3 regions of the Sulfitobacter profundi genome follow, and region 1 is predicted to be linked to each of the others. Evidence: riboswitches for the same ligand, from Rfam matches in the RefSeq annotation. Region 1 holds a riboswitch; each other region holds the start of a gene.
The links. Region 1 has a riboswitch for thiamine pyrophosphate ahead of thiB (thiamine ABC transporter substrate binding subunit). Riboswitches for the same ligand answer to the same signal wherever they lie in the genome.
Positions count from the first base shown of each region.

Region 1 (7,956 bases):
TTCCTCGGCAAAGATGCCTTTCTCATCCGCATCGGCCCAGCGTTGCTGGCTGCGGGCGGCGAAAGCGTCTTGGTCCTCGCGCGACACATCATGGTCGGCGGCGACGTTGTCGGCGGTTTCGGGCATGGAATCGACGCCGAACTGCGCCTTCATTTTGGGATTCACAAAGCGCCAGCCGATGGTGGTGTCATAGACGGCGTTGTTGCGGGAAAAGGCGGTTTCGGCCTTGGGCATGACGAAAGGTGCGCGTGACATGCTCTCTACCCCGCCTGCGATGGCCAGATCCATGTCACCCGCGCGGATCGCACGGGCAGCGGCACCGACGGCGTCCATGCCGCTGGCGCAGAGGCGGTTGATCGTGGCGCCCGGCACGTCGACGGGCAGACCGGCCAGCAGGGCGGCCATGCGCGCGACGTTGCGGTTGTCTTCGCCCGCTTGGTTGGCGCAACCCATGATGACATCATCGACGCGCGCCCAATCCACCGAAGGATTCCGCTCCATCAGCGCCTTCAACGGGGTCGCGGCCAGATCGTCGGCGCGAACCGAAGAGAGTGCGCCGCCGTAACGGCCAATGGGGGTGCGCTGCGCGTCGCAGATGAATGCCTGCATGGGGGTGCTCCTGTTGTTGCCCCACAATTTACACATCAGGGCGATTCGTTTCAATCAAAATGTTACTGAATAGAATTGCGGAGTTAATTTCGGTAACACGTTACAGCGCTGTCGCCAAAGCTTTGCCAAAGAGTCACGCATCTGTCGGCGCTCTGTCACGCGGCGGGGGTTCTGTGCGGCCATCGCCACCCTCAGAGGAAGCCAAAGATGACCAAATTGATCCGCCCGACCCGTCGCGCTGTGCTGGCGGGCTCCACCGCCTTTGCCGCAAGCCTTGCCATGCCCAGCCTCAGCCGTGCCGCCTCGCGCCCGGTGTTTACCCATGGGGTGCAATCGGGTGATGTCGACACGCAATCCGGCATGATCTGGACCCGCACCGACCGCCCGGCACGGGTGCAGGTTGAAATCTCTACAACCGAAAGCTTCGCCAACGCCCGGCAGCTTGCACCGATGAACGCGCTGCCGAACCACGATCTGGCCGTGAAACGTCTGGTCGAAGGGCTGCCGTCGGATCAGGATATCTTTTACCGCTTCACCGCTGCCGACCTGAGCGACATCAACGCCACTTCAGAGCCGATCATCGGCCAGTTCCGCACCGCGCCCACCGCGCGCCGCGACGTGCGCTTTGCCTGGTCGGGCGATACCGCCGGTCAGGGCTGGGGCATCGACGATGAGGGCATGCGCACCTATGCGACCATGGCCAAACACCGCCCCGATTTCTTCCTGCATTCCGGTGACACCATCTATGCCGATGGCCCGCTTGAGGATGAGGTGCAGCTTGAGGATGGCACGCTGTGGAAAAACACCACGATCATCGATGAGAAACGCAAAGTGGCCGAGACGCTGGACGAATATCGCGGCCAGTGGAAATACAACCTGATGGACGATCATGTGCGCGAGATGAACGCCCATGTGCCGACCTTCATGCAGTGGGACGACCATGAAGTCGTGAACAATTGGTCCTCTTCGCGCAGCCTGATGGAAGACGACCGCTATAGCGAAAAGTCGATCCACGTCCTCGCCGCCCGCGCCTCGCAGGCCTTTCACGAGATGACCCCGCTGCGTATCACCCCCGCCGAGCCGGGCCGGGTTTACCGCAAGATCAACTACGGTCCGATGCTGGATGTCTTCTTCCTTGACCTGCGCAGCTACCGGGGGCCGAACAGCGAGAACATGCAGACCGAGATGTCGCAGGCCACAGAGATCCTCGGGGCCGAGCAGATGGCATGGCTCAAGCGGGAACTGACCAATTCGTCGGCCACATGGAAGGTCATCGCCTGCGACATGCCCATCGGACTGGTCGTCGGCGGCGGGGCCGAAGCGGTAGCCAATGGCGACAACGGTGCCGCCAAGGGGCGCGAGCAAGAGATCGCGGGGCTGCTGCGTTTCATCAAGACCGCGCAGGTCGACAACGTCGTCTGGTTCACGGCAGATGTGCATTACACCGCCGCGCATTACTACAACCCCGACAAGGCGCAGTTTCAGGATTTCGACCCGTTTTGGGAGTTTGTCTCGGGCCCGCTGCACGCAGGCACGTTTGGCCCGAACGAATTGGACGGCACCTTTGGCCCCGAGTTGAAATACGTCAAAGCGCCGGAGGAGGGTCAGGTGAACCTGCCGCCTTCTGCTGGTCTGCAATTCTTTGGCTTGGTCGATATCGACGCCAAGACCCAGCAGATGAAAGTGCGCCTGATGGACCGTGCCGACACCGAGATCTACTCGGTGACGCTCGACCCCAAGGGGGCCGCGATCTAAAGACCCGTTTGAGCGGTCGGATTGAGAGGATCGCCCAGAAGCGGGCGATCCTTTTCGTTTCAGTAGTCGACGCCGCGCTGTGCTTTGATGCCTGCTTTGAACGGGTGTTTGACCTCTGACATCTCGGTCACCAGATCGGCATAGTCGCAAAGCTCGGGCCGGGCGTCGCGGCCTGTCAGCACGACCGCTGTGCGCTTGTCGCGGGCATCAAGCCCGGCGATGACGTCTTCGATCTTGAGGTATTCATAGCGGATGGCGATGTTGATCTCATCCATCACCACGAGGTCATAGTCCCCGCTCGCCATCATCTCGCGCGCCTTGCCAAATGCGGCCTCGGCGGCGGCGATGTCGCGGTTGCGATCTTGGGTGTCCCAGGTGAAACCTTCGCCCATCGTGTGCCATGTCACCTCATCGAGTTGTTCAAAGAACAGCCGTTCGCCGGTCTTCCATTTGCCCTTAATGAACTGCACCACACCGACGCGCTGTTTCCAGCCAAGCGCGCGTACGACGACCCCGAAAGCAGAGGAGGATTTGCCCTTGCCCGGCCCGGTATGGACCAGCACAAGACCCTTGTCAGGGTCTTGCAGCTCGGCCACCTTGGCGCGCTGTTCGGCCTGACGCTGCTGCATCTTTTCCTTGTGGTCTTGCGGATCCGCGTCGCTCATCGGTCATCTCCTCTATCCGGTTTCGGGGCACCATAGGGAGAGGGCGAGCCGGGCGAAAGCCCGCAATGAATCACGCCTTGGGATCGGTGACAGACCGCGCTTTGCCGCGCTCCATCCCCAACTGCCGCTCGCGCCAGATCACCAGCGCGCCCGCGCTGATCACCAGCGCCGCGCCTGCCAGCATCATCATCGTCGGCAGTTCGGCAAAGAAGACGTAGCCCAGCAAGATGGCAAAGAGCATCGAGGTATAGTCGTATGGCGCCAGCATCGAAGCCGAGCCAAAGCGATAAGCCGAGGTGATAAGAATCTGCGCCACTCCGCCGATTAACCCTGCCAACACCAGCAAGCCAAAGGTTTGCAGATCAGGCATGACCCAGCCGAAGGGCAGGGTGAAAAGCGCCAAGACCGATGCAGTGACGGAAAAGTAAAAGACGATCGCCGCCGTGTCTTCGTTCTGCACCAATTGCCGGATGTGGATCTGCACAAGGCTGCGCACCATCGTCGCCATCAGGATCAACAGCGCACCAATCGTGGCTGTCTGTTCCATCGTACCGATGCTGCTGAAACGCGGCCAGAGGATGATCATCACCCCGACCAGCCCGATCGCCACGGCAGTCACGCGGATCAGACGGATCTGTTCGCCCAGCAACACGGCGGCAAGGATCACAGTGAAAATCGGTGTGGCAAAGCCGATGGCGGTGACCTCGGGCAGGGGCAGCAGGCCAAGGCCGGTAAAGGTCAGCCCCATTGCCGTGGTGCCGAAAAGCCCGCGCCAGACATGGCCCATCGGGTTTTTCGTCTTCAGCCCGCTTTTCAGTTTGCCGCGTTGCGCCAGCCAGATCAGGATCACCGGAATGGCAAAGAAGGAGCGGAAGAAGACCGACTCGCCCGCGGGCACATCGTCGGCCAGCGATTTGATGATCGCAGACATGCAGGTAAAGAGCAGGATCGCCGTGATCTTCAGCCCGACGCCAAGGGCGGGGCGGGCGGAGAAATCATCGACTTTCATGCTCTGGTCCTCATGCTTCGGGGCCGATCCGTCCGCGGTTAGTGCCGATCTGACCGCGGTGCAGCAGCAGGTGATCCAGCAGCACGCAGGCCATCATCGCCTCGCCCACCGGCACCGCGCGGATACCAACACAGGGATCATGGCGGCCTTTGGTGATGATCTCGGTCTCTTCGCCTTGTTTGGTGATGGTGCGCCGCGTGGTCAGGATACTTGAGGTCGGCTTCACCGCGAAACGCACGACCACATCCTGCCCGGTGCTGATCCCGCCCAAGATGCCGCCCGCATGGTTGGAGGAATATTCCGGCCCCTCTGGCCCCATGGTGATCTCGTCCGCGTTCAGCTCTCCGGTCAGCATCGCGGCTGACATGCCTTCGCCGATTTCCACGCCTTTGACGGCATTGATGCTCATCATCGCGGCGGCCAGATCGGTGTCGAGCTTGCCATAGACCGGCGCGCCGAGCCCCGCAGGCACGCCGCGCGCGGTGACTTCGATGATCGCACCCACGCTGCTGCCGGACTTGCGCAGCCCGTCGAGATACGCGGCCCAGTCGTCCGCCGCCTTGGCATCGGGCACCCAAAACGGGTTCTGCTCGATCTGGTCCCAATCGAACGCATCCCGGTCGATCTTATGCGGACCCATCTGCACCATATAGCCGGTGATCTGCAGGTTCGGGGCCAGCGCCTTGATCGCCTCGCGCGCCAGACCGCCCGCCGCCACCCGCGCCGCCGTTTCGCGCGCCGAGGAACGCCCACCCCCGCGATAGTCGCGGATGCCGTATTTCTGGAAATAGGTGATGTCGGCATGACCGGGGCGGAACTTGTCCTTGATATCGCCGTAGTCTTTGGAGCGCTGATCGGTGTTTTCGATCATCAACTGGATCGGCGTGCCTGTCGTGACGCCCTCAAAGGTGCCCGACAGAATCCGCACCTCATCCGCCTCACGCCGCTGCGTGGTGTATTTGTTCTGGCCCGGTTTGCGCTTGTCCAACCACTGCTGGATCATGCCCTCGTCAATCGGCACGCCGGGGGGCAGCCATCAATCGTGGCGCCAAGGGCGGGACCGTGGCTTTCGCCCCATGTGGTGACCCGGTAAAGATGGCCAAAGCTGTTGATCGACATGGGCGGACCTCCTGTTGTCAAACCCTTAGCCGGGGCAGCGCCCTGCCTCAAGGGGATTTGCCTTGCCAATTGTGTGGGGGGCATCTACCCCTGACGCTACCTCGGGGGCCTTTGGGCTGAGATGTACGTGTTGTGCGGACCCGTTGAACCTGAACCGGTTAACACCGGCGGAGGGAAGGTCCGGACAGACATCCACCTTTTACCTTTCGCCGCAAAAGGAGGATGCAATGAAGTATCTTACACTTGCTGCGGGCGTCTTGGGCGCATCGGCTGCATGGGCCGAAACGCCTGAATTGACGGTCTATACCTACGACAGTTTCGTCACCGAATGGGGCCCCGGCCCGGCCATCGAAGAGGGGTTCGAGGCCGAATGCGGCTGCGACCTGAAATTCGTTGGCATGGGCGATGGCGCGGCACTGCTGGCGCGGCTCAAGCTTGAGGGCGCGCGCTCTGACGCGGATATCGTACTGGGGCTCGACACCAGCCTTGTCGCGGCGGCGAAGGAGACTGAGCTGTTCGCGCCGAGCGGGTTGCAGGCTGACTATGATCTGCCGATCACTTGGGAAGATGACGTCTTCGTCCCCTATGACTGGGGCTACTTCGCTTTTGTCCATGGCACGGACCTCTCCGCGCCCACCGATTTCAAAGCGCTGGCCGAGAGCGATTTGAAGATCGTCATCCAAGACCCGCGCTCCTCAACCCCCGGTCTGGGTCTGCTGATGTGGGTCAAAACGGCCTATGGCGATGAGGCGCCCGAGGTTTGGGCGGGGCTGGCCGACAATGTCGTGACCGTGACTAAAGGGTGGTCCGAAGCCTACGGTTTGTTCCTCGAAGGCGAGGCCGATATGGTGCTCAGCTACACCACCTCGCCTGCCTATCACCTGATCGCAGAGGAGGATGACAGCAAGACAGCGGCGCTGTTTGACGAAGGCCACTACATGCAGATCGAAGTGGCGGGGAAGCTCGCGGGGTCGGATCAGCCGGAGCTGGCCGATCAGTTCCTGCAATACCTCGTCTCTGACGCCGCGCAATCGGTGCTGCCGACGACCAACTGGATGTACCCCGCCGTGACGCCCGAAGGCGGTCTGCCCGAAGGGTTTGACGGGATGATCCAGCCCGGCAAGGCGCTGTTGGTGCCGAACGGCGAAGTCCCCGCGCTCCGTAAAGAGGCTTTGGACGAATGGCTGACCGCGCTGTCGCGTTAAGCGGCAAGACGGGGCTTTTCGCCGCCGCACTGGTCGCGGGCCTGATCCTTGCTGCGTTGGTTGCCGTTTTCATGGCAGCCGATGTGGCGGCGGGGCTGGGGGCGGCGGATTGGGCGGCGGTGCGTTTTACCGTCACGCAGGCGGTGTGGTCGGCGGTGCTGTCTGTGCTGCTGGCGGTGCTGGTCGCGCGGGCCTTGGCGCGGCGGCGGTTTTGGGGGCGTGGGGCGTTGATTACATTGCTCGGCGCGCCGTTTATTCTGCCGGTGATCGTGGCGGTGCTGGGGTTGCTCACGGTTTTTGGGCGGTCTGGTGTGCTGAACCAGTTTGGCGCGGCTCTGGGCCTGCCACCGGTGTCGATCTACGGGCTGCACGGCGTGGTTCTGGCCCATGTTTTCTTTAACCTTCCGCTGGCAACACGGCTTTTGCTGCAAGGCTGGCAGAGCATACCGTCCGAGCGGTTTCGACTGGCCGGGCAGCTGCAGATGACGCCCCGTGCACTGTTTCTGGCGCTGGAATGGCCGATGCTGCGGCAGGTTCTGCCCGGCGTGGCGGCGCTGATCTTCGTGATTTGTCTGACCAGTTTTGCCGTGGCCCTGACACTGGGTGGCGGGCCACGCGCGACGACGATCGAGCTGGCGATCTATCAGGCGTTTCGGTTTGATTTTGACCTTGGGCGGGCGGCGCTTTTGTCGGTGGTGCAGCTTGTGCTCGCGGGTGCTGCGGCGGTTGCGGCGCTTTGGCTGATCCCGCCGATCAGCTTGGGCGGTGGGCTGGACCGCCCCCTGCGCCGCTGGGATGCGCTGGGCGGGGGGCAGCGAGCGTTGGATATCGTCGTTATCACGTTGGCGGCGCTGTTTCTGCTGCTGCCACTGGGGGCTGTGGTGCTGCGTGGTTTGGCGGGGGTAGGGCAGTTGCCACCCTCGGTTTGGCAGGCCACGTTGAATAGCAGTCTGGTTGCGGGCCTCAGCGTGATAGTACTCGCCGCACTGGCCTTGCCGATGGCAGGCTGGATCGCCACCCGGCGGCGCGGCGGGGTGGAGGCGATTGGCCTGATGGGGCTTGCGGCCTCTCCGCTGATGATCGGCACGGGCTGGTTCATTCTGATCAACCCGGTGCTCGAACCGGCGCGGCTGAGCCTCCCCGTTACGGCCCTCGTGAACGCGCTGATGGCGCTGCCTTTCGTGCTGCGCATTCTGGTGCCGCGGCTGCGTGAGACGTTGCAGGATTATGGCCCGCTGACGCAGACCCTCGGCATGAATGGTTGGGCGCTTTGGCGTCTGTTGGTCTTGCCGCGCTTGCGTCCACAACTGGGCTTTGCCGCCGGGCTGACCGGGGCGCTGTCGGTGGGTGACCTCGGCGTGATCGCGCTGTTCGCCGATCAGGACCGTGCGACGCTGCCCTTACAAATGTACCGTCTGATGGGCGCTTACCGGATGGAGGCCGCAGCAGGTGCGGCGCTGTTGCTGCTGGTCTTGGCGCTGGCGGTGTTTTTCATCTGCGACAAATGGGGGCGCTGGCATGCTGACGCTTGAAAAGATGCGCATAGAGCGGGGCGAATTCAGCCTTGTCGCCGATATGACCCTCGCACCGGGGC
Region 1 is NZ_JBHSWA010000001.1:1,630,955-1,638,910, forward strand. It holds gene pcaF (3-oxoadipyl-CoA thiolase) at 1-609, opposite strand, end outside; gene ACFQAU_RS08530 (alkaline phosphatase D family protein) at 817-2,364, shown strand; gene cobO (cob(I)yrinic acid a,c-diamide adenosyltransferase) at 2,424-3,029, opposite strand; gene ACFQAU_RS08540 (DMT family transporter) at 3,100-4,038, opposite strand; partial or broken gene aroC (chorismate synthase) at 4,049-5,241, opposite strand; TPP riboswitch at 5,250-5,350, shown strand; gene thiB (thiamine ABC transporter substrate binding subunit) at 5,385-6,362, shown strand; gene ACFQAU_RS08555 (thiamine/thiamine pyrophosphate ABC transporter permease ThiP) at 6,338-7,894, shown strand; gene ACFQAU_RS08560 (thiamine ABC transporter ATP-binding protein) at 7,881-7,956, shown strand, end outside.

Region 2 (7,956 bases), 1.5 Mb from region 1:
CGAACGCCCCCTGACCGAGATCGTCCCCATCGGCAACGGCGCCATGCCCGAGCGCAGTTTCATCGAATGGGACAAGGACGACATCGACGCGCTGCAAATCTTCAAGGTCGATATCCTCGCCCTTGGCATGCTCACCTGCATCGCCAAATGCTTTGATCTGATCGAGGCGCATTACGACCGCCCGCTGGAACTGGCCACGGTCCCGGTGGAGGATCACGAGGACGACGCCACAGGGCGACCCACCTACGACATGCTCTGCCGGGGCGACAGTCTGGGCGTCTTTCAGGTCGAAAGCCGCGCGCAGATGGCGATGCTGCCGAAGCTGCGCCCCCGCGTGTTCTATGATCTGGTGATCGAGGTCGCCATCGTCCGCCCCGGCCCGATCCAAGGCGACATGGTCCACCCCTACCTGCGCCGCCGCCAGGGGATGGAGAGCGTCGTCTACCCCGCCCCCGGCCCGGCCTATCCGCAGGACGAGTTGTTCAGCATCCTCAGCCGGACGCTGGGCGTGCCGATCTTTCAAGAACAGGCGATGAAGATATCCATCGACGCGGCACAGTTTTCCCCGACCGAGGCGAACGAGCTGCGCAAGGCCATGGCCACCTTCCGCTCGCGCGGGACGATTGAAAAGCTACAAGACAAGATGGTGGGCCGGATGACCAACCGCGGCTATGACCCGGTCTTTGCGCAGCGCTGTTTTGACCAGATCAAGGGGTTCGGCGAATATGGCTTCCCCGAGAGCCATGCGGCGAGTTTTGCCAAGCTGGTCTATGTGTCCTCATGGATGAAATGCCACTACCCGGCGGCCTTTGCCTGCGCGCTGCTGAACTCGCAGCCGATGGGGTTTTACGCCCCCGCCCAGATCGTGCGCGACGCCCGCGAGCATCAGGTCGAGGTGCGCGCGGTTGATGTGAATTACTCCGACTGGAACTGCACGCTGGAGCCCTGCGGCGACGGTTTTGCCCTGCGGCTGGGGCTGCGCATGGTGGACGGGTTGCAGGAAAAAGCCGCCGCGCGGATCATGGACCGGCGCGAGGCGCCTTTGCGGATGTCGAAGACCTCAAGTCTCGCGCCGGGCTCGATGCCAAGGCGATCCGTCAACTGGCCGCCGCCGACACGATGCGCAGCATGGGGATCGACCGGCGTCAGGCGCTCTGGCAGGCCCAAGGGCTGCGCGACGCGCCCGCCTTGCCGATCTTTGACCATGCGGAGGCCGCGGCTCAGGGGCCGGAGCCGGAGGTCACCTTGCCGGTGATGCCGAAGGCCGAACAGGTCGTGGCCGACTACCAAACGCTGCGCCTGTCGCTGAAGGCGCATCCGATGTCCTTTTACCGCTCCAGCCTCGCCGCGCAGGGGTTTGCTTCGGCCCGCGATTTGGCACGCATGGGGCATGGGCGACGGGTCAAGCTCGCCGGGCTGGTGCTGGTGCGGCAAAAGCCGGGCAGCGCCAAGGGGGTCTGTTTCATCACGCTGGAGGATGAATGCGGCGTGGCGAACCTCGTGATCTGGCCTAATATGTTCAAGCTTTACCGCCCCACGATCATGGCCGCGCGGCTGCTGGTGGTCGAAGGGCGCGTGCAGACCGACGGGCGGGTGATCCATGTGGTGGCCGACCGGCTTAAGGACCGCTCTGACAGGCTTGCTTCGCTGTCGGACGCACCGATGCCCGGCATCACCACGCGGGGTGATCACCCGACCCATCCGCTGCCCGGTCAGGTGGCGATGCATAGCCATCCGCGCGACGCGCGTGTGATCCCGAAGTCGCGGGATTTTCATTAACGAATCTTCATGTATTTGATGAAGTGTGACTCGCAAATAGTTGATACAGAACGACAACTCATAAATTAACCATCACCAGTTGACCCTGCCAGCCCGCCTCGCTAGCCTGCCCGCAATCCGTTGGGGTGCCGCAAGGCTGAGAGGTGAAAACCGACCCATCGAACCTGATCCGGGTCGTACCGGCGTAGGGAACGGAACCAAGCATCGGCCCCACGCGGCCCGTCGTTTATCCCGTATCCACACGCCCTTGGCCCATCTAACACATGGGGGCCAAATGGCTTTTCAAGCACTGACGATTGCGGGGTCCGACAGCGGCGGCGGGGCGGGGATTCAGGCCGATCTGAAGACCTTCAGCGCGCTTGGCGTCTATGGGGCCAGCGTGCTCACCGCCGTGACGGCGCAGAACACACGCGCGGTGACCGGGGTTGAGATGATCTCTCCCGCGATGATCCGGGCGCAGATGGCGGCGGTCTTTGACGATCTGGCGATCGGTGCGGTGAAAATCGGCATGTTGGGCGATCCTGAAACGATCACTGCCGTGGCCGAGGGGCTGGCGGGCTGCGCCGCGCCTGTGGTGCTCGACCCGGTGATGGTGGCAAAATCCGGCGATGCGCTGCTCTCTGCCGAGGCGGTGGCGACACTGCGCGACCGGATGCTGCCCTTGGCCCATGTACTAACGCCAAACCTGCCCGAGGCCGCACGGCTGCTGGACAGGCCGGAAGCCACCAATGAGGCCACCATGCTGGAACAGGGCCGCGCCCTGCTCTCTGCCGGTCCCGGCGCGGTGCTGATGAAGGGCGGGCATGGCAAGGGGAGACCTGCGTCGATCTGCTGATCACCGCGGCTGAAACCCTGCGCCTTTCCGCGCCCCGCCAGCACACCGCCAACACCCACGGCACCGGCTGCACCCTTTCCGCCGCCATCGCCGCGGGGCTGGCGCGGGGGCAAACGTTGCCGCAGGCCGTGCAGGCTGCGCATGCCTATCTGCAACGCGCCATTGCCGCGGCGGATGCGCTGAACATTGGGCATGGCCACGGCCCGGTGCATCATTTCCACGCGGTTTGGCCCCATGAGTGACGTCACCATCATCGGCGCAGGCGTTGCGGGGCTTTGGGCCGCGCGGGCCTGTCTGGCGCAGGGGCTGCGGCCCCGGTTGGTCGACCGCAAAGGCACGCCCGGGCCGCATGGCTGTTCATGGTGGGCGGGCGGGATGCTCGCCCCCTTCTGCGAAGGCGCGCTGAGCGAGCCTGCGGTGGTGACCAACGGGCGGCGTGCCGCGGCGCTCTGGTCTGAGATCACCGAGGTCACCCATAGGGGCACGCTGGTCCTCGCCCCGGAACGGGACCGCGCTGAAATCCAGCGGTTCGCCGACCGGACCGACGGCCACACCCCTTGCGACGCCGAGGCCATCGCGGCGGTCGAGCACGAGCTTACCGGGCGTCATCGGCGCGGGCTGTTCTTTGAGGAGGAAGCGCACCTGAACCCGCGCCAAGCCCTGCATGATCTTACCCAAACGCTCGCCGCCCATGGGGTGAAGGTCGAGCCCACGCCCCTCACCCCATCCAAGGTCGCAGGCCCGGTGATCGACTGCCGTGGCATGGCCGCCAGCGCCGACCTACCCGGCCTGCGGGCGGTGCGCGGCGAGATGATCTTGCTGCGCGCGCCTGAGATCACCCTCACCCGCCCGATCCGCCTGCTGCACCCGCGCCACCCGCTCTATGTGGTGCCGCGCGGGAACGGAATTTATATGCTGGGCGCGACCCAGATCGAAAGCGCCAGTCGCGCCCAAATGACCGCGCGCTCGGCGCTGGAACTGCTCTCGGCGGCCTATGCGCTCGACCCGCGCTTTGCCGAAGGCGAGATCATTGAGATGGGCGCCGACCTGCGCCCCGCCTTTGCCGACAACCTTCCCGGCATCGTGCAACGCGGCGCAGTGCTGCATCTTAACGGATTGTTTCGGCACGGGTTTCTCATGGCACCGGCCTTGGCAGAACAGGCCGCAGCCTTTCTTGCAACAGCGACAACAGGGGATTTATTCCGTGAAAATTGAAGTGAACGGCGAAGCGCGTGAGGTCACTGCCACGCGGCTTAACGCGGTCTTGGTGGAGCTTGGCTGGGGCGAAGCCAAGGTCGCCACCGCACTCAACGGCAATTTCGTCCCCGCAGGCGCGCGGGGCGCGACGACGCTGAGCGATGGCGACCAGCTCGAAGTGCTCAGCGCCATGCAGGGGCTAAGCGATGCGCGACTTTTACGGCATTTCGCTGCCCCTGCCGCTGATGCTGGGCACCGCGCGCTATCCCTCGCCCGCGGTGATGGAGGCCGCCTTTCGCCAAAGTGCCGCCCCGGTGGCAACCGTTTCCCTGCGCCGCGAACAGGGTGCGGGTCAGGCGTTTTGGGATATGGTGCGCGGGCTCGGCGTGCATCTGCTGCCCAACACTGCCGGTTGCCATTCGGCGCGGGAGGCGATCACCACGGCACAGATGGCGCGGGAGTATTTCGGGACCAATTGGATTAAGCTGGAAGTTATCGGCCATGCCGACACCCTGCAGCCTGACCCCTTCGGCTTGGTTGAGGCCGCCGAGGCGCTTTGCGCCGATGGGTTCGAGGTTTTTCCCTACACCACCGAGGATCAGGTGCTGGCCGGGCGGCTGGTCGATGCGGGTTGCCGGGTGCTGATGCCTTGGGGCGCGCCGATTGGGTCAGGGCTGGGGCTGAACAACCTGCACGGGCTGCGCAGCCTGCGGGCCGCATTTCCGGAGGTGGCCATGGTGATCGATGCGGGCCTTGGCCTGCCCAGCCATGCCGCACAGGCGCTTGAGATGGGGTTCGACGCGGTGCTCCTCAACACCGCCGTCGCCGAAGCCCGCAACCCCGCCGCCATGGCCGAGGCCTTTGCGCTGGCCTGCCGCGCGGGCGCGCTTGCCGCCGCCTCCGGCCCGATGGGCCAGCGCGATATGGCGATGCCCTCCACCCCCGTGATCGGAAAGGCTTGGCTATGACCCTGCCGCGTTTTTATCCCGTTTTTGACAGTGCTGCATGGGTTGCGCGGGCGGTGCCCTTGGGCGTCAAGCTGGTGCAGTTGCGCATCAAAGACGCGCCGCATGACCTGCTGCGGACCGAGATCACCACCGCGCTTGACCTTTGCCGCCAATACGGCGCGCAGTTGGTGGTGAATGACCATTGGGAACTGGCCATTGAACTGGGGGCCGACTGGCTGCATCTGGGTCAAGAGGATCTGGACACAGCCGACATCCCCGCGATCCGGCGCGCGGGAGTGAAACTGGGCCTCTCCACCCACGACCACGCCGAACTTGACCGCGCGCTGGCCCTCTCCCCCGATTACATCGCCCTTGGTCCGGTCTATCCGACCATTCTGAAAAAGATGAAATGGACCGAACAGGGCCTCGATCGGCTGACCGAATGGAAGGCGCGGATCGGTGACATCCCGCTTTGCGCTATTGGCGGCATGTCGGTCGCCCGTGCGCCGGGGGCCTTTGCCGCCGGGGCCGACACGGTGGCGGCGGTCACGGATATCACACTGAACGCCGACCCCGACGCGCGGATGCGCGAATGGCTCAAGGTGACGGCATGAGCCGCTACGCCCGCCAGACCATTCTGCCGCAGGTCGGTGCCGAGGGGCAGGAACGGCTTGCTGCCGCGCGTATGCTCGTTGTCGGTGCCGGGGCACTGGCGGTGCCGGTGCTGCAATACCTCGTCGGGGCCGGTGTGGGGCGCATCACGCTGGTCGATGGCGATGTGGTGGCCGAGAGTAACCTGCACCGCCAACCGCTCTACCAAATGGGCGATATCGGCAGGCCCAAGGTCACCGCCGCGGCAGAGGCGATGGCGGCGCTGAACCCGGAGGTGACGCTCACCCCGCGTGCCGAATGGCTTACCCCCGCCAACGCCCCCGGATTGCTGGCGGAGTGCGATATTGCCCTCGACTGCGCGGACACTTTCGCCGCCAGCCTGACGCTTTCGGATCTGTCTTTGGCGCAAGGCAAGCCGCTGATCTCGGCTTCGGCGCTTGGGATGTCGGGCTATGTTGGCGGCTTTTGTGGGCCTGCCCCCTCTCTCCGCGCGGTTTTCCCAGATTTGCCGCAGACGGCGGCCACCTGTGCCACGGCGGGCGTTTTGGGCCCCGTGGTGGGAGTAATCGGCGCGGCGCAAGCGCAGATGGCGCTGTCGGTGCTGCTGGGGCTGTCGCCTTCTCCGCTCGGGCAGCTGATGATCTGGGACGCCGCACAATGGCGGATGTCGGGCTTTCGCTTTGACAGCGCTCCCGAACCTGCGTCGCCCGTAAATTTCATCGCCGAGAGCCAGATCGCCCCGCGCGATATGGTTATCGACCTGCGCGCCGAAGCGCCCGCGCCCTTCTCAGCCCAAGCGCGCCATGTCCCCCCGAGGCGCTGCCGGACCTGCCGCTGCCCCCACACACACCGCGCATCGTGCTCGCCTGCCGCACCGGCCTGCGCGCGCATCACGCGGCCAACACCCTCCGCGCCCGCTGGCCGGGAGAAATCGCCCTGCTGGCCCTGCCCGGTGCCTGACCCTTTCTTGAACAAAACCACAAAATGGAGCCTTTCGTGAAACACATCCTTACTCCCCTCGCCCTGACATTGATCGCCGCCCCGGCCTTGGCCCAAGACAAGATGACAGTCATGCTGGATTGGTTCATCAACCCCGACCACGGGCCGATCATTCTGGCCGAGGAAAAGGGCTATTTCACCGAAGCGGGGCTGGAGGTTGAACTGATCTCTCCCGCTGACCCGAACGATCCGCCGCGCATGGTGGCGGCAGGCCGGGTCGATCTGGCGGTCTCCTACCAGCCGGAACTGCATCTCGCCCAGCGCGAGGGGTTGGACCTGCGCCGCGTGGGCACCTTGGTCGAGACCCCGCTGACCTGCCTCGTGGTGCGCGCCGACGGGCCGGTCAAAGAGATGGCCGACCTCAAGGGCCGGAAAGTGGGTTTCGCCGTGGCAGGCGTGCAAGAGATGCTGCTGGACGCGATGCTGAGCCACCATGGCGTGGCCCCCTCTGAGGTTGAGCAGATCAATATCGGCTGGTCGATCTCGCCCGCGCTCATGTCGGGTCAGGTCGACGGCGTAATCGGCGCGTTCCGCAATTTCGAGCTGAACCAGATGCAGATCGAAGGCCATGAGGGCCGTTGCTTTTATCCCGAGGCCGAAGGCGTGCCCGCCTATGACGAGCTGATCTATGTCGCCCATGCCGAGGATATGGACCGCAAGATGATCGCGCGCTTCCTGCGTGCCACCGAACGTGCCGCGGCCGATATCGTCAACGATCCGGCTGCCAGCGGTGAGACCTTTTTGCCTCCGATGCCGAGTTGCGCAACGAGCTGAACACCCGCGCATGGGAAGACACATGGCCGCGTTTCGCCACCCGCCCCGCCGCCGTGGATCATGGGCGCTACGACCGGTTCGAGGCTTTCATGCAGGAAAGCGGTGTGGTCGAGACCGTGATCCCCGCCGCTGATCTGGTGGTCGATGTCACCGCGCAGGCCAAGCCATGACGGCACCCGACTACGGCGATGCCTTTGCCGCATGGCGCAGCGGCGCCGGAGAGGCGTGGCGGGACTACACCCGCCATGCCTTTGTCGAAGAGCTGCGCGCGGGGACGCTGCCACAGGCCAGCTATCTGCACTATCTAGGGCAGGACTATGTCTTTCTGATCCATTTCGCCCGCGCATGGGCGCTGGCCGCAGCCAAGGCGGAAACGCTGGATGAGATGGCCGCAGCCAGTGCCACGGTTCATGCGCTTGTTCATGTAGAGATGCCACTGCATGTGGAAACCTGTGCCCGCCAAGGCATCGACCGCGCCACGCTTGAGGCCACGGCAGAGGCACCGGGCAACCTCGCCTATACACGCTATGTTTTAGAGGCGGGCTATTCCGGTGATTTCCTTGATCTGATGGCCGCACTTGCGCCCTGTGTGTTGGGCTATGGTGAGATTGGGTTGAGCCTTCGGGGCAATGATGGCCCCTATGCCGATTGGTGCGCCGTCTATGGCGGCGAAGATTACCAAGCGCTTTGCCGGGATGTTGGTGCTTTGATCGACGGCGCATTGCGGCGGCGTCTGAGCGCGGAATGGAAAACACTGCCGCGCGCCAAAACCCTGCAAGAGCGTTTCAATACCGCGACCCGGCTTGAGGTTGG
Region 2 is NZ_JBHSWA010000001.1:101,454-109,409, forward strand. It holds partial or broken gene ACFQAU_RS00540 (error-prone DNA polymerase) at 1-1,779, shown strand, start outside; TPP riboswitch at 1,891-1,987, shown strand; partial or broken gene thiD (bifunctional hydroxymethylpyrimidine kinase/phosphomethylpyrimidine kinase) at 2,054-2,856, shown strand; gene ACFQAU_RS00550 (FAD-dependent oxidoreductase) at 2,849-3,829, shown strand; partial or broken gene ACFQAU_RS00555 (sulfur carrier protein ThiS) at 3,882-3,950, shown strand; gene ACFQAU_RS00560 (thiazole synthase) at 4,018-4,779, shown strand; gene ACFQAU_RS00565 (thiamine phosphate synthase) at 4,776-5,372, shown strand; gene ACFQAU_RS00570 (HesA/MoeB/ThiF family protein) at 5,369-6,370, shown strand; partial or broken gene ACFQAU_RS00575 (ABC transporter substrate-binding protein) at 6,367-7,313, shown strand; gene ACFQAU_RS00580 (TenA family protein) at 7,310-7,956, shown strand, end outside.
Region 2: linked by a shared signal. The riboswitch ahead of thiD (bifunctional hydroxymethylpyrimidine kinase/phosphomethylpyrimidine kinase) and the one ahead of thiB (thiamine ABC transporter substrate binding subunit) in region 1 are both predicted to bind thiamine pyrophosphate.

Region 3 (7,956 bases), on a different contig from region 1:
ATTTTTACTAACCGTCGCGCAAGAAAAATCCGAAGCCATGGCGGAGTTTAGGGCGGCTCTCCTCACTCTGTCTCATACCGTGGCCTATCTCAGCGCCACCATTCTGGGGCTTCTGGGGATCTTCATTCTTTTACTCATGCTGGAGTTAAGAACCGCCGAGCATGCTGAACAAGAGATGCGCCATCTTGCTGAGGAAGCTTCATCCGCTGCCCGCATGAAAATGAATTTCATGAGCATCGTCAGTCACGAGCTAAGGACGCCTCTGACCTCCATCATCGGTGGCCTGGCTTTATTGAAAAGCCGAGTTGCAGATACGATGAAGGATGAAGCCGCGCTCAAGCTACTTGATGTCGCATCTCGCAATGGAGATCGGCTCTTGGCGCTGGTCAATGACATTTTGGACGCGCAGGCTTTGACAGAGGGTAAAGTGAAAGTGGAACGCAAACCTGTCGATCTCAATACAGTCGTGTCTTCAGCTGTCGAAGGGTGCCAAGCTTACGGTGACAAACACAACGTCAGCTATCGCGTGAACACACCGGACGAGGAGATGAAAGCTCTGACGGACAGCGCCCGCGTCAGTCAGATTCTGGCCAATCTGATTTCAAACGCTACAAAGTTTACGTCTTCAGGCGATGTCGTGGAAATAAACCTGAAAAAAATTGACCAGAAGGTGCGGATAGAGGTCACCGACCATGGCATAGGAATACCGATAGACCGACAAAATGCGATCTTTACCCCCTTTCACCAGGTCAATCCGGGCACCACGGGCACCACTCAGAGCAGCGGCCTGGGTTTGAGCATCACAAAGCAGTTGATTGATTTGCTGGGCGGAAAGATCGAGTTCAAGTCGGTTGAAGGAAAGGGCTCAACCTTTTGGATTGAGTTCGATCTCCTACCCGAAAACTCCTAAACCCAAGCAAAAGCATGATCTGAAGGCGTCACTTCGCCTTACCTCGCGCCTCCCGGTGAGCGTGGGAAGCTGCGGTTCGCTTGTGCCGCCTCGGCTTCCTGGTCCTCGACTGATTCGGCTATATCCTCTTCGCACAGACCGGCGGCCAGCTGCTGTACTACCTCGTCAGTCGTCTTTACGAGCGCACGTCCATCATCGTGACGAACCTCGACTTCGCTGAGTGGCCATCGGTCTTCGGAGACGCCAAGATGACGAAAGCGCTACTCGATCGCCATAAAGCCCCAATCTCTGCATCGAAACGGCCTACGCCCAGATCAATGGACCAGTAACCTCGGGCCCGTTAACGTGACAACACCCTGGCAATTCGTGTAAGTTTTCCCCGATCGCGCGGCGGGGCGAGCACACGAGTTCCGCGCCGCGTGACAAGCGTAATCTGTGACCGTGAATCCGCCGCCCTTGTCCCAAGCTTGATAACCTGCTGTTCAACCGCTGCGCTTTCGCACCAAGGCGCCAACATACCGCCCGCAAAGCGCGCAAGGCTGCGCGACCCCCGATTGTCGCCGAGCTCAAAAACCGCACGTCTGCTCCATGTCGCGCCAGCTCAATGGCAGAGACCAGCCCGGCAAGACTGCCCCGCGGTTATTATCACTCGTCAGACACATCAACCGGCATGTATAGGTTGCCGCCGTTGCGGAACTTTTGAGCCATTGCCTCCATCCCATCTTTGTGCGCTTCGGCCCGGATGTCATGGCTGATCCGCATGGAGCAGAATTTCGGCCCGCACATCGAACAGAAATGTGCCACCTTATGCGCCTCTTTCGGCAGCGTTTGATCATGAAAGTCACGCGCGGTTTCCGGGTCCAGCGAAAGGTTGAATTGATCCTCCCAACGGAACTCAAACCGGGCGCGGGACAAGGCATCGTCGCGCCGTTGTGCACCGGGCAGCCCTTTGGCCAAATCGGCAGCGTGAGCGGCGATTTTGTAGGTGACAACGCCAATTTTGACATCGTCACGGTCTGGCAGGCCAAGATGCTCTTTTGGGGTCACGTAACACAGCATTGCACATCCGAACCAACCAATCATCGCAGCGCCGATACCAGAGGTGATATGATCATACCCCGGCGCAATATCGGTCGTTAGTGGTCCAAGTGTGTAGAACGGCGCCTCGTGGCAGCACTCAAGCTGCTTGTCCATGTTTTCCTTGATCTTGTGCATGGCCACGTGGCCCGGCCCTTCAATCATCACCTGACAATCCTTGGCCCAAGCGACCTTCGTCAACTCGCCCAATGTTTCGAGCTCAGCAAATTGCGCTTCGTCATTGGCGTCTGCAACCGACCCCGGGCGCAGGCCATCGCCAAGACTGAACGATACATCATAGGCGCGGCAGATATCGCAAATCTCGTCGAAATTCTCGTACAGAAAGCTTTCCTTGTGGTGATGCAGGCACCATTTTGCCATGATAGCCCCCCGCGCGACACAATCCCCGTCACTCGGTTCACCGTCATTGGCACCATATGCAAACGCACGCCCGCATGAATGGTGAAGTAATCCACCCCCTGTTCGGCCTGTTCAATCAATGTGTCGCGGAAGACCTCCCATGTGAGATCCTCGGCAATTCCGTTAACCTTTTCCAGCGCTTGATAAATTGGCACGGTCCCAATGGGCACAGGGCTGTTCCGGATAATCCATTCGCGCGTGTTATGGATGTTGCGACCGGTCGAAAGGTCCATGACCGTATCGGCCCCCAGCGGATTGCCCAGACAAGCTTGTCCACTTCTTCTTCCATCGAAGATGTGACGGCAGACGTGCCCATATTGGCATTGATCTTCACTAGAAAATTGCGACCGATAATCATCGGTTCAATCTCTGGGTGGTTGATATTGGCGGGAATAATCGCCCGGCCGGCGGCGATTTCACCTCGCACAAACTCGGGCGTTACATAGTCTGGAATGTTTGCGCCAAAGTCATTGCCATCGCGCGGCGCAGATACCGCTTCACGCAACTGGTTTTCGCGAATGGCCACAAACTCCATTTCGGGCGTGACAATACCTGCCCGGGCATAGGCCAGTTGCGTTACCGCCTTGCCCTCTTTTGCACGATAGGGTTGCTGTTGCACCGGAAATTCAGGTGTCAAGCGATCACCCTGCACAAAGCCATTATCAGCGTCCTGCGTGTTCCGCCCCTGATAGGATTCGACGTCGCCGCGTCTGATGATCCAGTTTCGGCGCAAAACGGGCAAGCCATGTCTGATGTCGGTCAGATGGTTTGAATCGGTATATGGACCAGAACTGTCATAGACTGGCAGCGGCGGTTCACCTGCGGTCGGGTGAACCGAAATCTCGCGCAGGGGCACACGAATTTCGGGATATAGACTGCCTTTCACATAGATTTTGCGCGATGCAGGCAATTCACCTGTTGTGACTTTAGGATTCGGAATATTCATGGCGTGCTCCTCAAGTTGATAACTCAAAAAGACACAGACGATTTTTGGCTTGGAAACGGGCGCATGCCCCTGTCTGGCCACGCACCCAGTTCGGGAGGGGCGACCAATGCTTCCTACGCCAGTATCAACTGGGTCAGGTTCAAAGGGTCGCGACACTACAGCCTTGCTGTCAGTCGCCTCTCAGTCCCTCAGTTGGGACTCCCCTGCGTAAGATGTACGTATCTAATAGATTTCAGAAGAGCAAGGGCAGCCGATAAGGTACCGTCAGTGGCGAAGCCATTGCTGAAGGCATTTGATTGGCCGATATCCGCTCCGATCTTTGGTACTTTTACGGATGGTTGGCGTCGTGGGGCGCCTCTGACGGGCGGCCGAAGTGTGTTGTCACGTTAACTCGCCGAGTTTGCAAGCTCTCGCTTTCGGAAAGGCAAATGGCTGTTCTCTGCGCGGTTATTCAGCCCCTTGATCAACGTTCGGCATGCCACCTTGAAATGTCGGCGAGTTAACGTGACAATAGTTCCGGGATCTGGTGGATCGAATTGACGATGAATGAGGTGTCCTTAGATTTTGTAGATACTTACTTGGCAATTTGGGAACCGAGTAGAAGCGCGGATTCAGCCGCACAATCGGTTTAGGACGAGTTCAAGCGGAACTATGTAGCGCAGGTTTTTCATCCTAGCGACGGTCAGCTAGATGGCCGAGCGGCTCGGGTCGCGCCCTTTACGGTACCGGGATCGGCGATGATCGAAGCTAAAATAAAAGGCGGGCTCGAAAGCCCGCCTTCTGCGTTACTTGATGTGAAGTCTTATTCCCAGCCAACCGTGTCAAAGATTTTCTGCGCGGTGCCGATGTTCTCGGCCACGTCCGACAGGTTCACCTCGTCGGCTTTGAACTCACCCAACTGCTTTACGCTATCAGCCAGTTCAACGCCTTCCACCGTCGGGAACTCATCGTTACCGGCCGAGAAATAGACCTGCGCCTGATCAGAGGCGAGATACTCAAGGAACTTCACAGCATTCTCACGGTTCGGCGCGTTCTTGGCCACGCCGCCGCCGGAGAGGTTCATATGCGCGCCGTTGCCTTCTTGGTCCGGCCAGATCAGGCCGATCTTGTCGATATCGGCACTCACGCCGTCCACATCGGTGCGGATCGCGCGGGCGAAATAGTAGCTGTTGGATACCGCGATGTCGCATTCACCCGAGACGATGCCGCGCAGCTGGTCGGTGTCACCGCCCTGCGGTGCGCGCGCCATGTTGTCGACCACGCCCTGTGCCCATTCGGTCGCGGCTTCTTCACCCTCGTGCGTCACGATGGCAGCCAACAGAGTCTGGTTGTAGGTGTTGGTCGAGGACCGGATGCAGACCTGACCTTTGTAGGCAGGATCGGCGAGGTCCATGTAAGTCGCGGGTGGGGTGTCCAGCGTCTCTTTGTTAAAGAAGATGATCCGCGCGCGCTGCGACAGGCCGAACCACTGGTTGTCGTCGTCTTGCAGATTGCCGGGAATGCGCTCTTCAAGCGTGTCGCTCTCCACCGCTTGCAGCAGGCCCATGTCTTTGGCGCGCTTGAGGCGGCTGGTGTCGACGGTCAGCAGCAAGTCGGCGGGGGAGTTGGCACCCTCGGCTTCCATACGGGCCAGCAGTTCGTCGGCCTTGCCTTCGATGCGGTTAATGGTGATGCCAGTTGCTTCGGTAAAGTCGGAGTAAAGGCGCTCATCGGTGTCATAGTGACGGGCGGAGTAGAGGTTCAACTCGCCATCGGCCAGCGCGGGTAGTGCCAGCGACATCAGCGCGGCGGCGGCAGTCGATGTTTTGCAGAAGGTCATATCAGGGTCCTGTTCCAGTTTGGAGTAACTTGACTGAAACAGTAAGAAACAGATTTTAGACGCCCCTGCAACCAATTCCGATAAAATCGGTCAGAAGGTCCGGCACCATTTCCCGACGCAGACCATCAGCCATTGAGCGCACCGAGAGGCCGGGCTATGAGGGCGGAACAAACATCTCGACTTGTCTGGCTGCGCAATAGGACATTCCGTGGCTGCCTAGAAGGTAGCTCCGGAAGAAGGTCGAGATGCTCTTCACGCATCTCAAGCGCACCCTCGGCCTCGGAAGGCTCTGATTACGTGGCCCATGCGGTGCAAATGACGAATTCCTGCTCGCCGCAACCGCCCAAAATCTCCGGAAATTGGTCAAGATCTTTCCTGCACCGCAGCAAACGCGAAAAGCCCTACAGGAAAGGCGCTCGCGCCGCACGTTGCAAGATTTGGCGCAGATGAGTGTCTTTCTCCCAAGGCCGGTGCAGGACGATCATTACGATGGCATTGATCTCCTGCCATTCTGCAAGCAGGGATCGAAGATCATCGATCCCTTCAGCCCCTGACGCTCCGATGGCAATGACCGCTGCCGAAACTCCGCCATAACCTCAGTCTCAAGAGGTGCGCGATTCGAAAACTTGAAGCCTGCCCAGCAAATTAGACGGGATGACGCCGTCTTTTGGCATAAGATGAATAGGCTGCGGCTTTTAGGCAGACGTCAGTGTTGTCACCAAAGCGTTTCGCTTGCCCATTCTTGGCTTCCTGTTCAAAGTGGCCGGTGGCGGGAAATAAGGATATGCCACACATGCAAAACGAAGAGAGGTCGGAACCCCGCGACAGCGATCCCTATCAACTTGCCTGCCTTGCCGCAGGAGTTGGTGTCTGGGACTGGGATCTTCGGTCGGACGAGATCTATTTTTCTTCTCTTGCGCGAGAGATTCAGGGTCTTTCGCAAGATGAGCCAGCAACTTTCGCCACAGTGCGCTCGCTAACCCATCCCGATGATGCTGCCGATATGCTTGCCGCGCTGGAGCACGCCCTCGATCCGGAGAACCGCTTACAGGAGAGCTATGTCTATCGGATCACGCGCCCTGACACCGGTGAACTTCGGTGGGTGAGAGCTCATGGGGTAGCGCGGTTTGCTGAGGTCGAGGGCAAGATCCAGGCCGTTCATTACAGCGGCTCGATCGAGGATATCACCGAGCGGGAGGAAATGCGGCGCGCCCTGACTGAAAGCGAGGCACGGCTGCGCATTGCACTCGATGCCGCCCAGATGGCTGTCTGGGAGATCGATCTCGAGAGCGATATCGTCACGTCCTCGGTAGAGTTGAACCGGCTCTACGGTTTCCCGGACGATGCCAAGCCCGCTGCTGATGATTTCCGGGCGCGCTATGCTCCGGGCGAGGGCGAGCGCCTCGCAAAGGCTGGAGCAGAGGCGCGGGCAAGTGGTGAAAACAAGCTTCAGACACAGGTGCGTCATCTGTTTCCTGATGGATCGGAACGAGTGTTTCTGCTCAGGGCCGCGCTGGCGCCGGTCGATCATACCGGGCGGGAACGTGCAATCGGGGTGGTGTTCGACATTACCGAACAGGCACGACAGGAAGAACGCATCGCAACTGTCGCCGATGAACTTCGCCACCGGCTGAAGAACCTGGCAGCATTGATGGGAGCGATCGCCGGTCGAACCTGGGCCCGGGACGCGCACTACGAAAGCTTTATGGCGCGTCTGCGCGCGATGTCGGCCGCCACCGATTTGATGTTCGGAAAAGAAGCCCGTGCGCTCGCGGTTTCGGAGCTTGTCGACCACGTGCTGGCCCCGTTCAAGGATGAGGCCTGTAAAATCAGGGTCGAGGGCTCACAGGTGCTCGTTCCGAACAAGGCGATTTCCGGCCTTGCCATGGCGCTCCATGAACTCGCCACCAATGCCGTCAAGCATGGCGCGCTTTCGGTCCCGGCTGGCGGTATCGATGTAAGCTGGCAGAGCACCGTTGAGGGGACGCTGGAGCTGCACTGGAAGGAGCACGGCGGTCCCCCGGTGACCAAGCCTGAGCATGTGGGGTTTGGCACCCAGCTATTGCGCCGTGGTGCCCTTCCTCCGCCACATCGAGTGGACCTCTGCTATCTCGCCTGTGGACTGGAAGCCCATATCCATGTCGTTGGAGATGATCAGCGAGTATAGAAAGCCTGTGGAACGGGGCTACGGCAGGCAGGGTTGAACCTGTCAGCCTCGCGATCTTCGGATCGGCCGTGGCCCACGGGATGTCCGCCTCCATCCTAACTCGGAGGCTGGGGTGACGTCACGCCAAGAGGGAGTGACTAAGCGCCTGAACTCCTTAATGGACGTGTTGGCTCGACGCGCCTCAATTGATCATACTATTGGATTAGTTGGCCCACCTACCGCCACTCCCGGGCTGCCGCGTTTAGCCTGTGGGCCGACTATGCCGAGGATATGACTGTGTGAAAGCTGCGTGTTGATTGTCACCGAGAACTGACCCGGCATTTTCACCGAGACTTGACCCACCCAGTTGTTATGTTCTTTGCGTTATGATGGCGTCAATGCCGCTTTTTCCTTTCGTTTCTGTTTGGCTGTCGCGGAGCTGGCCTTGAACCGGTAGCTGTCATTGCCGGTCTCGAGAATGTGGCAACGATGTGTGAGGCGGTCGAGGAGCGCGGTGGTCATCTTTGCATCACCGAACACGCTGGCCCATTCGCTAAAGCTCAGGTTGGTTGTGATGACGACGCTGGTGCGCTCGTAGAGTTTGCTTAGAAGGTGGAACAGCAACGCGCCACCCGTAG
Region 3 is NZ_JBHSWA010000005.1:16,573-24,528, forward strand. It holds gene ACFQAU_RS21265 (sensor histidine kinase) at 1-910, shown strand, start outside; partial or broken gene ACFQAU_RS21270 (ATP-binding protein) at 1,027-1,182, shown strand; partial or broken gene thiC (phosphomethylpyrimidine synthase ThiC) at 1,556-3,353, opposite strand; TPP riboswitch at 3,447-3,568, opposite strand; gene ACFQAU_RS21280 (Fe(3+) ABC transporter substrate-binding protein) at 4,156-5,172, opposite strand; partial or broken gene ACFQAU_RS21285 (transposase) at 5,403-5,558, shown strand; gene ACFQAU_RS21290 (sensor histidine kinase) at 5,966-7,339, shown strand; gene istB (IS21-like element helper ATPase IstB) at 7,703-7,956, opposite strand, start outside.
Region 3: linked by a shared signal. The riboswitch ahead of thiC (phosphomethylpyrimidine synthase ThiC) and the one ahead of thiB (thiamine ABC transporter substrate binding subunit) in region 1 are both predicted to bind thiamine pyrophosphate.